DNA from 2 places in the Serpentinicella alkaliphila genome. Region 2 is predicted to be linked to the other one. Evidence: a T-box and tRNA genes for the amino acid it is inferred to sense, from the RefSeq annotation. Region 2 holds a T-box; the other holds one or more tRNA genes.
What was found. The T-box of region 2 lies ahead of tyrS (tyrosine--tRNA ligase). A T-box ahead of a tRNA ligase gene usually reads a tRNA of that ligase, here a tRNA-Tyr.

Region 1 (7,738 bases), 870 kb from region 2:
AGCAAGGTTAAGGACTAAAGGTCCGGAGCCGAAGCGAAAGCGAGTCTTAATAGGGCGAAAGTTGCATGTCATAGACCCGAAACCGAGCGACCTACCCATGGGCAGGATGAAGCGGAAGTAAAATTTCGTGGAGGTCCGAACCAATTGACGTTGAAAAGTCACTGGATGACCTGTGGGTAGAGGTGAAATTCCAATCGAGCTCGGAGATAGCCGGGTTCTCGCCGAAATAGCTTTAGGGCTAGCCTCGATTAAATGAGTTACGGAGGTAGAGCACTGAATGACCTAGGCCTTCACCGGTTACCAAAGTCTATCAAACTCCGAATGCCGTAAACTTAAGATCGGGAGTCAGACTACGAGTGATAAGATCCGTGGTCAAGAGGGAAAGAGCCCAGACCATCGGCTAAGGTCCCAAAGTATACGTTAAGTGGAAAAGGATGTGGGATTGCATAGACAACCAGGATGTTGGCTTAGAAGCGACCATACATTTAAAGAGTGCGTAATAGCTCACTGGTCGAGTGATCCTGCGCCGAAAATGTCCGGGGCTCAAACGTATCACCGAAGCTATGGATGTAGAAATACATGGTAGGCGAGCGTTCTATGTGGGTAGAAGCTATACCGGAAGGAGTAGTGGACTGCATAGAAGTGAGAATGTTGGCATGAGTAGCGAGAGGCAGGTGAGAATCCTGCCCGTCGAAAGCCTAAGGTTTCCTGAGGAAGGTTCGTCCGCTCAGGGTAAGTCGGACCTAAGCCGAGGCCAAGTGGCGTAGGTGATGGACAACAGGTTGAAATTCCTGTACCACCAAGAATCGTTTGAGAGAAGGGGGGACACAGGAGGATAGGTCAAGCGCACCGTTGGTTGAGTGCGTCTAAGCAGGTAGGGAGAAAAGGCAGGCAAATCCGCTTTTTCATAGATCCCGAGATGTGATGGGGAGCGAAAAATAAGTAGCGAAGTGACTGAATCCAAACTGTCGAGAAAAGCCTCTATCGAGATTTAAGGTGCCCGTACCGCAAACCGACACAGGTAGGCGAGGAGAGAATCCTAAGACGAACGGGAGAAGCATTGTTAAGGAACTCGGCAAAATGACCCCGTAACTTCGGGAGAAGGGGTGCCGGGATGTGTGAAGGCTTCGCGCCGTAAGCATAACCCGGCCGCAGAGAATAGGTCCAAGCGACTGTTTAGCAAAAACATAGGTCTCTGCTAAGTCGAAAGACGACGTATAGGGGCTGACGCCTGCCCGGTGCTGGAAGGTTAAGGGGAAGTGTTAGGGTTAAGCTCGAAGCACAGAACTTAAGCCCCAGTAAACGGCGGCCGTAACTATAACGGTCCTAAGGTAGCGAAATTCCTTGTCGGGTAAGTTCCGACCCGCACGAAAGGCGTAACGATTTGGACGCTGTCTCAACAATGCACCCGGTGAAATTGTAATACCAGTGAAGATGCTGGTTACCCGCGACAGGACGGAAAGACCCCGTGGAGCTTTACTGCAACTTGACATTGGATTTTGATACTACATGTACAGAATAGGTGGGAGACTAAGATACTAGGACGCCAGTCTTGGAGGAGTCGACGTTGGGATACCACTCTTGTATTATTGAAGTTCTAACCATGAGCCATGATCTGGTTTTGGGACACTGTCAGGTGGGCAGTTTGACTGGGGCGGTCGCCTCCTAAAGAGTAACGGAGGCGCTCAAAGGTTCCCCTCAAAGACGGTCGGAAATCGTGCGAAGAGTGTAAAGGCAGAAGGGAGCTTGATTGCGAGACAAACAGGTCGAGCAAGGACGAAAGTCGGACTTAGTGATCCGGTGACCGAGTGGAAGGGCCATCGCTCAACGGATAAAAGCTACCCCGGGGATAACAGGCTTATCTCCCCCCCCAAGAGTCCACATCGACGGGGAGGTTTGGCACCTCGATGTCGGCTCATCACATCCTGGGGTCAAGTAGGTCCCAAGGGTTGGGCCGTTCGCCCATTAAAGTGGTACGCGAGCCGGGTTCAGAACGTCGTGAGACAGTTCGGTCCCCTATCCGTCGCGGGCGCAGGAAATTTGAGAGGAGCCTTCCTTAGTACGAGAGGACCGGGATGGACGTACCGCTGGTGCACCAGTTGTTCCGCCAGGAGCACAGCTGGGTAGCTAAGTACGGAAGGGATAAGTGCTGAAGGCATCTAAGCACGAAGCCCCCCTCAAGATAAGATTTCCCACCCGAAAGGGGTAAGACCCCAGAGAGACTATCTGGTAGATAGGTCGGAGGTGTAAGTGCAGTAATGCATTAAGCTGACCGATACTAATAGGTCGAGGGCTTGACCAAAAAAGATGAAAGCTTTAAAATCTCACTTGTAGTTTTGAGAGAACACTCTCAATAAATCGTGACAATAGCGAAGGGGTCACACCTGTTCCCATACCGAACACAGAAGTTAAGCCCTTCAAATAAGCCGATGGTACTTGGCGGGCGACCGCCTGGGAGAGTAGGTCGTTGCGGTTTAGATGTTCCAAAGTAGCTCAATGGTGGAGCAACCGGTCTAACCGGTAGGTTGGAGGTTCGAGCCCTCTCTTTGGAGCCATTTATATGCCGAGGTGGCGGAACTGGCAGACGCACAGGACTTAAAATCCTGCGGTCCTTCAAGATCGTACCGGTTCGATTCCGGTCCTCGGCACCACCTAGGCCCCTTGGTCAAGCGGTCAAGACACCGCCCTTTCACGGCGGTAACAGGGGTTCGATTCCCCTAGGGGTCACCAAAATATGGGCGCATAGCTCAGCTGGGAGAGCACCTGCCTTACAAGCAGGGGGTCACAGGTTCAAGTCCTGTTGCGCCCACCATATAAAGCTAAGATTTTATCTTAGCTTAAAAATTTCTTACTGATTAATGGTCCGGTAGTTCAGTTGGTTAGAATGCCAGCCTGTCACGCTGGAGGTCGAGGGTTCGAGCCCCTTCCGGATCGCCATTTAAAACTAAATTAGTAAATATATTAATGCTGGCATGGCTCAACGGTAGAGCAGCTGACTTGTAATCAGCAGGTTGTAGGTTCGATTCCTATTGCCAGCTCCATAAAAAATGGAGGGATTCCCGAGTGGCCAAAGGGGGCAGACTGTAAATCTGTTATCGACGATTTCGAAGGTTCGAATCCTTCTCCCTCCACCATTTTAATTATATATATGCGGGTGTGGCGGAATTGGCAGACGCACTAGACTTAGGATCTAGCGGGCGACCGTGGGGGTTCAAGTCCCTCCACCCGCACCAATTAAGCGGAAGTGGCTCAGTGGTAGAGCATCGCCTTGCCAAGGCGAGGGTCGCGGGTTCGAGTCCCGTCTTCCGCTCCATTTCTTTGTCTTTTTTAAATAGATATGGTGGGTGTAGTCAAGTGGTTAAGACACAGGATTGTGGCTCCTGCATCCGTGGGTTCGAATCCCATCATCCACCCCATTAAATAAATATTGGGATATAGCCAAGTCGGTAAGGCAACGGACTTTGACTCCGTCATCCCCAGGTTCGAGTCCTGGTATCCCAGCCATATAAATGATCCATTAGCTCAGTCGGTAGAGCACCTGACTTTTAATCAGGGTGTCCCGCGTTCGAGTCGCGGATGGATCACCACTTTTAAGGCGGCATAGCCAAGTGGTAAGGCAGAGGTCTGCAAAACCTTTATTCCCCAGTTCAAATCTGGGTGCCGCCTCCAAATAGATATGCGGGTGTAGTTCAGTGGTAGAACTTCAGCCTTCCAAGCTGACCGCGAGGGTTCGATTCCCTTCACCCGCTCCATAACATGATCCATTAGCTCAGTCGGTAGAGCACCTGACTTTTAATCAGGGTGTCCCGCGTTCGAGTCGCGGATGGATCACCATTTTAGGAGAGGTGTCCGAGCGGTTTAAGGAGCTGGTCTTGAAAACCAGTGACTCCGAAAGGGGCCGTGGGTTCGAATCCCACCCTCTCCGCCAATAAAGATCCGGGTGTAGCGCAGTTTGGTAGCGCACATGGTTTGGGACCATGGGGTCGGGAGTTCGAATCTCTCCACCCGGACCACTTTTTAGTGAGGGCCTTTAGCTCAGTTGGTCAGAGCATCCGGCTCATAACCGGCAGGTCCGGGGTTCGAGTCCCTGAAGGCCCACCATGTTACTAAAAAAGAAATGCAAAGAGGCAACTGACATTTATTAACAATATACAAACAATTGACATAACAAGTCAAAAATGATATATTAGATAAGTCGCCAAAAGCGGCAGATAAAAAAAGGTCTTTGAAAACTAAACAGTATAGAAAGCCAGCAAGAAAAAAAGCATCAAAAAGATGCAACCCAGAAATTTTTAATTAAGAGTTTGATCCTGGCTCAGGATGAACGCTGGCGGCGTGCCTAACACATGCAAGTCGAGCGAGGAGGAGGAAGCTTGCTTCCAAATCCTAGCGGCGGACGGGTGAGTAACGCGTGGGCAACCTACCCTATGCAGGGGGATAACATTGGGAAACCAGTGCTAATACCGCATAAAGCCGATTAGGGGCATCCCTAAATGGTCAAAGAACTTCGGCATAGGATGGGCCCGCGTCTGATTAGTTAGTTGGTAAGGTAATGGCTTACCAAGACGATGATCAGTAGCCGACCTGAGAGGGTGACCGGCCACACTGGAACTGAGACACGGTCCAGACTCCTACGGGAGGCGGAGTGGGGAATATTGCACAATGGGGAAACCCTGATGCAAAAACGCCGCGTGAGCGAAGAAGGCCTTCGGGTCGTAAAGCTCTGTCCTAAGGGAAGATAATGACGGTGCCCTTAGGAGGAAGCCCCGGCTAACTACGTGCCAGCAGCCGCGGTAATACGTAGGGGGCAAGCGTTATCCGGAATCACTGGGCGTAAAGGGTGCGTAGGCGGCCAAACAAGTCAGGGGTGAAAGGCTACGGCTCAACCGTAGTAAGCCTTTGAAACTGTTTGGCTTGAGTGCAGGAGAGGAGAGTGGAATTCCTAGTGTAGCGGTGAAATGCGTAGATATTAGGAGGAACACCAGTGGCGAAGGCGACTCTCTGGACTGTAACTGACGCCGAGGCACGAAAGCGTGGGGAGCAAACAGGATTAGATACCCTGGTAGTCCACGCCGTAAACGATGAGTGCTAGGTGTTGGAGGGAGACCTTCAGTGCCGGAGCTAACGCATTAAGCACTCCGCCTGGGGAGTACGCTCGCAAGAGTGAAACTCAAAGGAATTGACGGGGACCCGCACAAGCGCGGAGCATGTGGTTTAATTCGAAGCAACGCGAAGAACCTTACCTGGACTTGACATCCTTTAGACAGAACCTTAACCGGTTCCTTCTCTTCGGAGACTGAAGTGACAGGTGGTGCATGGTTGTCGTCACTCGTGTCGTGAGATGTTGGGTTAAGTCCCGCAACGAGCGCAACCCTTATCTTTAGTTGCCAAAGACTTAGGGTGGGCACTCTAGAGAGACTGCCGGGGATAACTCGGAGGAAGGTGGGGATGACGTCAAATCATCATGCCCCTTATGTTCAGGGCTACACACGTGCTACAATGGCCGATACAAAGGGCGGCAAGAGAGTGATCTTAAGCAAATCCCATAAAGTCGGTCCAGTTCGGATTGTGGGTCAAACTCGCCCACATGAAGTCGGAGTTGCTAGTAATCGCGAATCAGAATGTCGCGGTGAATGCGTTCCCGGGTCTTGTACACACCGCCCGTCACACCATGGGAGTCGGAAGCACCCGAAGCCGCTACTTAACCAGAAATGGAGAGAGTGTCGAAGGTGAAGTCGATGACTGGGGTGAAGTCGTAACAAGGTAGCCGTATCGGAAGGTGCGGTCGGATCACCTCCTTTCTAAGGAGAAAAGCTTCTATACTGTTTAGTTTTGAGAGACCTTCGATGAAGGTTTTTTCAAAAAGAAGTAATTTAATATGAAGCTCGGCTAATGCCGAGTATTACAAACTACACCAAATTAAAATTTGGGAAGTTGTAACATGGGGGCGTAGCTCAGTTGGGAGAGCACCTGCCTTGCAAGCAGGGGGTCAGGAGTTCGACTCTCCTCGTCTCCACCACAAACAAATGCCATCAAGTACCAATTGACATGAAGATAAAAAGATGGTAATATAGTATTCCGGCCAAAAGGCAGGAAGAACAAGTGTTCTTTGAAAACTGCAAAGTGAGAAATAAAGTTAAGTAAAGAAATTTACAAGCATCTTTTAAAGGTCAAGCTAGTAAGGGCAAAGGGAGGATGACTTGGACCAAGAGCCGAAGAAGGACGTGGTAAGTCATGAAAAGCTACGGGAGCCGCAAGCAGGCAAAGATCCGTAGATGTCCGAATGGGGAAACCCACTTGAAGTAATATTCAAGTATCTGCTAGTGAATAAATAGCTAGTAGAGGGGATACCAGGGGAACTGAAACATCTAAGTACCCTGAGGAGTAGAAAGAAAAATCGATTCCCTAAGTAGTGGCGAGCGAAAAGGGATAAGCCCAAACCGAAAGTTTACTTTCGGGGTTGAGGACATAGCAAAAAAGGAGAGGTATCGTAGTAGAAGATGACTGGAAAGTCAGGCCAAAGAGGGTAAAAGCCCCGTATACGAAACGAGAAGACTCTAAGCTATGATCCAGAGTACCACGGGACACGTGAAACCCTGTGGGAAGCAGGGGACCACCCCCAAGGCTAAATACTACCTGGTGACCGATAGCGCATAGTACCGTGAGGGAAAGGTGAAAAGAACCCCGGGAGGGGAGTGAAATAGAACCTGAAACCCTTTGCTTACAAGTCGTGGGAGCACGTTAAAGTGTGACCGCGTACTTTTTGTAGAACGGGCCAACGAGTTATGATATGTAGCAAGGTTAAGGACTAAAGGTCCGGAGCCGAAGCGAAAGCGAGTCTTAATAGGGCGAAAGTTGCATGTCATAGACCCGAAACCGAGCGACCTACCCATGGGCAGGATGAAGCGGAAGTAAAATTTCGTGGAGGTCCGAACCAATTGACGTTGAAAAGTCACTGGATGACCTGTGGGTAGAGGTGAAATTCCAATCGAGCTCGGAGATAGCCGGTTCTCGCCGAAATAGCTTTAGGGCTAGCCTCGATTAAATGAGTTACGGAGGTAGAGCACTGAATGACCTAGGCCTTCACCGGTTACCAAAGTCTATCAAACTCCGAATGCCGTAAACTTAAGATCGGGAGTCAGACTACGAGTGATAAGATCCGTGGTCAAGAGGGAAAGAGCCCAGACCATCAGCTAAGGTCCCAAAGTATACGTTAAGTGGAAAAGGATGTGGGATTGCATAGACAACCAGGATGTTGGCTTAGAAGCGACCATACATTTAAAGAGTGCGTAATAGCTCACTGGTCGAGTGATCCTGCGCCGAAAATGTCCGGGGCTCAAACGTATCACCGAAGCTATGGATGTAGAAATACATGGTAGGCGAGCGTTCTATGTGGGTAGAAGCTATACCGGAAGGAGTAGTGGACTGCATAGAAGTGAGAATGTTGGCATGAGTAGCGAGAGGCAGGTGAGAATCCTGCCCGTCGAAAGCCTAAGGTTTCCTGAGGAAGGTTCGTCCGCTCAGGGTAAGTCGGACCTAAGCCGAGGCCAAGTGGCGTAGGTGATGGACAACAGGTTGAAATTCCTGTACCACCAAGAATCGTTTGAGAGAAGGGGGGACACAGGAGGATAGGTCAAGCGCACCGTTGGTTGAGTGCGTCTAAGCAGGTAGGGAGAAAAGGCAGGCAAATCCGCTTTTTCATAGATCCCGAGATGTGATGGGGAGCGAAAAATAAGTA
Region 2 (7,738 bases):
TGGATAACTATATATTAAAAATATTTATTAATTTGTCAGCCCATGTATATAGTAGAAATAAAGAATAGAATCATTATTTGAATTCAGGAGGTGTAGCCCTATGGAGTGTCCATATTGCCACGAAAATATGTTAAAAGGATATATATCTGCCTTAAGGGATCCTTTAAAATGGATAGAGGAGTCGAGAAATAAAGGAGCATTTATAAGTCAATTTCAAAGAGGAATTAAGTTAACTGCTTGGACTCAAAATCAAATTGAAACCTTCTATTGCGAAAACTGTAAGAAAATGATTTTTGATGCAGTTGATTTATCTTGATTTAATTATAATTTTTGTTATGAAATATAAAAGATTTTATGATTTTACTCTTTACTAAGCAGGAGTTTCTAACTTTATAAAGAAGATATATATATGATAAAGTAGTAAGGAGGTTAGCAAGGATGCAAACGAAGAATAAAGTGTTCGTTAAAATAAATGGTCAAGAATATCCAATCGTTGGCGTTGAGCCGAAGGATTATTTAATAAAAGTTGGTACATTTGTAGATGATACTATGGAGTTTATTGCGAAAACAAATAAACACCTTAGCACTGCTATGATTGCAGTCTTAGCAAGTATTAATATAGCTGATCAGTTTTTAAAAACTACAACTGAGTTAGAGAAATTACAAAAGGAACAAAGTTCACCTAAAGAAGAAGTGGAAGGATGGAAGACCCACTATAAAGATATTGTTAAAGAGTTGGAAGAAAAAAATGAAGTATGTGCTTTGCTTCAAAGACAAGTTGAGGATCTTTTATTATATAAAGAAAAAACAGAGCTCGAAAATGAAGAATTAAAAGAAACTTTAAAGGTAAAGGACGATGAACTAAATAAAGCTGACAATATAATTAATGAGCTTAGAAATAAAGTGTTAGATAATCAGATGAAGCTTGTTGAGGCACAAAATAAGCTAGAAGATCTTATAAACAGAAATGAACAAAAGAATTACTATAATAACAAAAACATTAAAAAATAATTAAAAATAAAGACTTTGGAATTGTTGTCTAAAGTCTTTTTTTTTCGAATTCATGTAAATGTGTTATTAGAAAGGAGAATTTTATTGTCCTATAAAGTAACGGAATATAAACTAAACAAAAAGAAACAAATGATATATTTAATTATAATAATACTTATAATAACACCGCTAGTTATAAATGCAATTGGTGGCATTATAGAAGCTAATAAAATAATAGCTAAATCAAAAAATCTAAATATCCAACTAAGTGATATGAACGCAGAAGAGATGATAAGATATTTTGCACTTTCGGGTGCAAATGAACAAAAGGAAAATAGCATACTTTTACTCGGAATGTCAATGATACCAGTATTAGTAGCACTACACTTACTATTTTTTAAAAATATGGGTATTACTATAGATAATGACGGGATCAGGATTTACTCCATATATCAAAAGGAACCGTCTAGTTTTTATCGATGGGAAAATATTAAATCAATACAAATTGGTTATATTTATGCTGCCAGATTTACACAGTATGGGATTAGAATAAGGTATGTAGAAAGTATAGATTCTTTGGAAAATTTTAGTGAAGCTATAACTATAAAGAAGTTTGAAAATTATGAGGGACTAGTTAGTAAAATAGAGGAAATGGGCCAGCTTAAAAATGTAGAAGTATTTAATATGAATGAAGATTGACATAACATTTAGAGAAGTTAAAAAAGCATTTTAGTATTAAATTTTATAATTTCGGAGGCCTAGATTTTTAATTAGAATCTGGGCTTTTTAAATTTTTATTTAAGAAATTATTTTAAAAAGTTTTCCAAGTGATATAATATTAATGTCAAAAACCAAAGAGAGGTTGTTAAATAATGAAAAGAGAAATAGAATTACTAGCTCCCGCTGGAAGTTATGAAGCATTAGTAGCAGCAGTTCAAAACGGAGCTGATGCCATATATATGGGTGGAACGGAATTTAGTGCTAGAGCTTATGCTTCGAATTTTAGCAGGGAAAGAATAAAAGAGGCAGTTGAGTATGCCCATATACGTGGAGTAAAAATATATTTTGCTGTAAACACCCTAGTAAAGGATAGCGAGATTAACAAACTATTGGAATATATAAATTTTTTATATAATACAGATGTTGATGCAGTGATAGTACAGGATTTAGGGGCACTGAAGTTAATAAAAGAGCTATATCCAGACTTTGAAATACATTGTAGCACTCAGATGACCTTACATAATAGTTACGGTGTAAAGCTCTTAAAAGAACTTGGGGCTAAAAGGGTGGTACTAGCCAGGGAGTTAGGTTTAGAGGAAATAGACGTAATTAAAAGAAATACTGGAGTAGAATTAGAGGTGTTTGTGCACGGGGCCTTATGTGTTAGTTACTCAGGTCAATGTTTAATGAGTAGCTTTATTGGAGGAAGAAGTGGAAACAGAGGTAAGTGTGCCCAACCTTGTAGAAAAAAATATGAATTAATTGATTCAAATAATCAGCATGGAAAAGGTCGTCCATTTTACTATATGAGTATGAGAGATTTAAATACTTTGGAGAATATATCAGCTTTAATTAATAGTGGGGTTACATCTTTTAAAATAGAGGGAAGAATGAAAAAGCCTCAATATGTAGCTGCAATAGTAGGAGCATATAGAAAAGCTATAGATTTATATTTAAGTACAGGAAAAGAATTAAAGGATAAGGAAATTCAGAAAAAGATAGCCCAGGTGTTCAATAGGAAATTTACTAAAGGTTATTTGTTCAGTGAGAGAAATAAACAGGTTATAAATATTGATAAACCAAATAATAGTGGGATTTATCTAGGTAAAGTTTCGGCATTTAACAAAGCTTTGGGGCGATTTACTATATCATTAGAGGATGACATAGTACATGGAGATGGAATTGAGGTTTGGGGTAAATCGGAGACCGGTGGAACCGTTAATAAAATATATAAAAATAATAGGTTAACCCATGAAGCAAAAAAAGGTGAAACTGTGGAAATTGAATTAAAGGATATTATATGTACTGGAGACGAAGTATATAAAACCTTGGACAGTCAATTAATAAAAGAGCTTGAAAAGACCTATGAGAAGGATATTGAAAATAAAAAGAATTCTATAAAGGGTAATATAAAGATAGAGATAGGTAAACCAATTGAGCTTACTTTATATGACGACCTAAAAAACACAGTAAATTTAAAGAGTACATCTACAGTTGAGAAGGCACAAAAAGTAGCTTTAACTGAAGAAAAGCTTTTAACTAATTTAAAAAAGCTTAATAATACCCCTTTTGAGTTAGTATCTATGGATATAGATTTAAAACCTGAATGTGCAGTACCATTATCAGTTATAAATGAGCTTAGGAGAGACGCGGTTAATAGTTTAATTGAACTAAGAAGGAATAGAAATAACAGAAAACAACAAAAACTAAAGGATGTAGATTCAGAACCAATATATAAAAAAATAAATACTAATAAAGAATTTAAGTTATCTGTTAAAGTAGAGGATTTAGATCAACTAAAGGTAGTCCTTCAAAAAAAGGTAGATAGAATATATTTTAGTGACATTGATAATATTTCTAAGGCTCTTGATTTATGTAGAAATAGCAACTGTGAAATCTACTTGAAAACCCCTAATATTATAAAGGATAATGAGTTTAAGTTATATGACTCAGTTATTAAAAATAATCAATTAGATGGAGTTTTAGTTGGTGATTTAGGGATGCTAAAATATCTTAAGGAAAACTATTCAAGCTTAAACATTGTTACTGATATGACCTTAAATATATTCAATAGTTTTACAGTAAAGGAATTTAGTGAGTTAAAGGTTTCAGGAGTTACTTTATCACAGGAACTGGATTTAAAGTCTATTTCTAATTTAAATGTTGATACAGATATTGAAATCGAGTGTATAGTTTATGGAAAGACTTCGGTTATGACGACTGAATACTGCCCCGCTATAAATGAAAATGTATGTGATAAAAAATGTAACAGCTGCAAAGAGCCTAAGCATAAGTTAAATTGGAGTTTAAGAGATGAAAAGGATTATTCTTTCCCAATTTCTAGAGATGCTTTAGGGCGTACTGTTATATATAATAGTCATCCTATTTTTATGGGGGATAAAATAGAAAACTTTTTGAATTCAAAAGTTAATGTGTTAAGGCTTGATATAACTAACGAATCACCGGATTCCATACTAAGTATAATGGAGATATATAATAATAGAAGATATTTTGATGTAGAACAACTTGGCTTTAAATATACTAGAGGTCACTATTTTAAAGATATTGAATAGTTTTTATTTAACACTTGACAATAGTGGTAAAAATATAATAATATACAAGAAACTAAAACAACAAATTTTAAAACTATGAAAGAATAAGTAGCACTTAGGTTATATTTTAGAGAGCAGACTGGTGGGTGAAAAGTTTGTAATGCTTAAGTAGCGAATTACACTCTGGAGTTACAATGGGAAACCATTGCGGCTATTACCCGTTATAGTAATTTTAAGGCAATCTTTTATAGAATGTGAATTAAGGTGGTACCACGAGTCTTCTCGTCCTTATAGGATGGAAAGGCTCTTTTTTGTTTTTGAAAAATAGAGTAGGAGGAATTGTTATGGCAAATATTTTTGATGTTTTATCTGAGCGTGGCTTTGTTGAACAAGCTACACATCCGGAGGAATTAAGAGAGCTTTTAGAAAAAGAAAGTGTATCTTTTTATATAGGTTTTGACGCTACGGCAGATAGCTTACACTTAGGACACTTTCTACAAGTAGTTGCAATGATGCATATGCAAAGGGCAGGCCACAGGCCTATTGCACTTTTAGGTGGTGGAACCACTATGGTAGGTGATCCATCTGGAAAAACAGATATGCGAAAGATGTTAACAATAGAGCAAATTGGCCATAATGCGGAGCGTTTTAAACAACAACTTTCAAGATTTATTAATTTTGACGATGACAAAGCACTTTTGGTTAATAATGCTGACTGGCTACTAAATCTAAACTATATTGATTTTTTAAGAGAAATTGGAAGGTTCTTCTCTATTAATAGAATGTTAGGAGCAGAATGCTATAAATCAAGATTAGATGGGGGCTTAACCTTTTTAGAGTTTAACTATATGATAATGCAATCCTATGATTTCTTAGAATTATTTAGACGTTATAACTGTAAATTGCAGTTAGGTGGTAATGATCAATGGTCAAATATTTTAAGTGGTTATGAATTAATAAGAAAGGTTGAAGGAGAGTCAGTATATGCCCTCACTTTTAAACTTCTTACAACAAGTGAAGGTAAAAAAATGGGCAAAACTGAGTCTGGAACTATTTGGCTTGATGGGGATAAAACATCACCTTATGAGTTCTACCAATATATCCGTAATATAGATGATAGAGATGTTGAGAAGACCTTAGCTTTATTAACATTCTTACCAATGGATGAGGTAAGAAGACTTGGTGCATTAGAAGGCTCAGAAATCAACAAAGCTAAAGAAGTTTTAGCCTTTGAAGTAACTAAATTAGTGCATGGTGAAGAAGAAGCCCAAAAAGCACAAGAAGCCGCTAAGGCACTATTCTCAGGCGGTGCGAATTTAGCTAATATACCATTTACAGAAATGAATACTACGGATTTCGAGGAAGGCAAAGACATTTTAACCTTATTACAAGAATTAGCCTTAATACCTTCAAGAGCTGAAGGCAGACGTTTAATTCAACAGGGTGGATTGACTATTGATGAGGAAAGTATAAGTGATCCAAATCTAGTAATTAATTTGGATAGATTTAAGGATAATAAGCTATTGATTCGTAAAGGTAAAAAGGTATATCATCAAGTTAGACTTGTTTAAATAGATTAGGTAGGCATTGCCTACCTAATTATTTATATATAAAGCTTACATAGACCCTGATCTGACAAAAAGTTTCCATCAGAAATAAGTTTATTATTTTTATTACAAAGATAACTCAAACTAATCTCCTTTGCTAACATGGTGATTTCATTACTATTACTTATTTCCTCCATAGAAAAAAATCTAACATCCGTATTTTCAAAGTTATCTGACTGTGGCGTACCGTCAATATATTTCATTTTGAAAACTATATAGCAATCAATAACATCATTATTTTTAAGGGCACGAATGGCTAAAATGTTTTCGCATTTAGCCTTAACGGTTGTTTCCTCAAATACTTCTCGCTCAATACCATGTTCAAGCATTTCCCCCCTATCTAAATAACCTCCAGGCAAAAACCACATACCTTTTTGTTTACCATAATTTTGTTTGACAAAAAGTATTTTATTATTTTTTTCCACAATTCCACCTACACCAATGAAGTTATTTCTATAAACTAGCCTATTATATGCAAACATATTAAGCATATCAGAGTCCCTTCTGCTACCCTGAATTGTATCAACTTCGGATGTATCAATTTTAATTAAATGTAGGCCTTCTTTATCATCTGCCTCATAAATTACTTCACCTGTAGGTGAAATAACTATAGAATGACCAAAGTATATCTTTCCAACCCGATTAACAGCAACAATATAAACTTGGTTTTCTATTGCTCTTGCCTTTAACAAAGTAATCCATATGTTATATAAAGGATTAGAATATTGGGCTATAACGAAGATTACCTTTGCATTTCGAAGTGCAATACCTCTAAATAATTCAGGAAATCTTATATCATAGCAATTAGCAATACCAAAAGGGATGTTATTTACATGGAATAAAGGAATCCAATTACCAGGTTCGAATACCTCACCTTCTAGATTAGTACCAGAGACTAAATGCATTTTAAAGTACTTATCTTGAATTTTACCCTGTCTATCGTATACAAATGAAGCATTAAATATTTTGTCACCAATTGTTTCAGGAATGCTTCCACCGATTACAACTGATTGAAATTTTTGAGCAATGGCGCTTAAATCCTTTGTAACAATTGAACTTTTCTCTCCATGTTCTTTCATTCTGCGATAATCAAAATCAACTGACCACATTTCAGGTAAGGCTATAACATCAACTTTTTCATTAATTGAATCTAATAAACGGTTTACGGTTTCTAAATTTTTCTCGTAATCCCCCTTTATTATGTTCATTTGAGCCAGTGCAATATTAATAACAGACATATGGGCACCTCATTTCTTCTAGTCTTGTTAAACATATTTTATAGTAGTATGAGGTTTTATACAATATGATGATACATAAGAAACAATATTATGTTAGAATAGCTTATGTGGATAATATATCAGAATATTACTAGATTTTTAAATAAAGCGAGGGGACAACATTATGAATAAGGGATTTAAAAGTGTTCTAGTAGTACTAGGTTATCTAATGATTTATTTCTCAGCTGATTTATTCGTTGGACTATTTTTAGGACTTATTATGATGACTTTATACCCAGTGTACATGTCTGGAGAAATAACCTATGATATAATATTAAAAAATGTTAATGAATTTTTTTATAATAATATAAATATTTTTATAATTTTATCAGCGCTTATGGCCTTACTTATTTACTGGTTAATATTTAAAATCAGAAAGATAAATTTTATAGAGTATATAAATTTTAGCAAATTATCTAGGAAGGATAAAGTAGTTTGTTCTCTGTTAGGAATGGCAATAAGTATTTTTCTAAGTAGTCTGTTAATGATTACATCAATTCATGAGTTTTTTCCGAATCATAGTAAAACAATAGACTCTGTAACGAAACAACAACCCTTTTTACTAATTATTTTTTCTATTGGAATTATAGTT

Region 1: it encodes a tRNA-Tyr, which carries the amino acid that the T-box ahead of tyrS (tyrosine--tRNA ligase) is inferred to sense. The anticodon was not compared.

What each region holds. Positions count from the first base shown of each region.
Region 1 covers NZ_CP058648.1:919,569-927,306, reverse strand. The annotation lists rRNA gene HZR23_RS04655 (23S ribosomal RNA) at 1-2,302, shown strand, start outside; rRNA gene rrf (5S ribosomal RNA) at 2,357-2,476, shown strand; tRNA gene HZR23_RS04645 (tRNA-Leu) at 2,563-2,651, shown strand; tRNA gene HZR23_RS04640 (tRNA-Glu) at 2,656-2,730, shown strand; tRNA gene HZR23_RS04635 (tRNA-Val) at 2,737-2,812, shown strand; tRNA gene HZR23_RS04630 (tRNA-Asp) at 2,861-2,937, shown strand; tRNA gene HZR23_RS04625 (tRNA-Thr) at 2,967-3,041, shown strand; tRNA gene HZR23_RS04620 (tRNA-Tyr) at 3,050-3,134, shown strand; tRNA gene HZR23_RS04615 (tRNA-Leu) at 3,151-3,233, shown strand; tRNA gene HZR23_RS04610 (tRNA-Gly) at 3,239-3,313, shown strand; tRNA gene HZR23_RS04605 (tRNA-His) at 3,341-3,416, shown strand; tRNA gene HZR23_RS04600 (tRNA-Gln) at 3,429-3,504, shown strand; tRNA gene HZR23_RS04595 (tRNA-Lys) at 3,512-3,587, shown strand; tRNA gene HZR23_RS04590 (tRNA-Cys) at 3,595-3,669, shown strand; tRNA gene HZR23_RS04585 (tRNA-Gly) at 3,679-3,752, shown strand; tRNA gene HZR23_RS04580 (tRNA-Lys) at 3,759-3,834, shown strand; tRNA gene HZR23_RS04575 (tRNA-Ser) at 3,840-3,928, shown strand; tRNA gene HZR23_RS04570 (tRNA-Pro) at 3,937-4,013, shown strand; tRNA gene HZR23_RS04565 (tRNA-Ile) at 4,025-4,101, shown strand; rRNA gene HZR23_RS04560 (16S ribosomal RNA) at 4,293-5,801, shown strand; tRNA gene HZR23_RS04555 (tRNA-Ala) at 5,944-6,019, shown strand; rRNA gene HZR23_RS04550 (23S ribosomal RNA) at 6,169-7,738, shown strand, end outside.
Region 2 covers NZ_CP058648.1:50,491-58,228, reverse strand. The annotation lists gene HZR23_RS00455 (PF20097 family protein) at 101-316, shown strand; gene zapA (cell division protein ZapA) at 439-1,011, shown strand; gene HZR23_RS00445 (hypothetical protein) at 1,096-1,689, shown strand; gene HZR23_RS00440 (DUF3656 domain-containing U32 family peptidase) at 1,863-4,283, shown strand; T-box leader at 4,350-4,555, shown strand; gene tyrS (tyrosine--tRNA ligase) at 4,607-5,833, shown strand; gene HZR23_RS00430 (nitrilase-related carbon-nitrogen hydrolase) at 5,866-7,107, opposite strand; gene HZR23_RS00425 (CPBP family intramembrane glutamic endopeptidase) at 7,271-7,738, shown strand, end outside.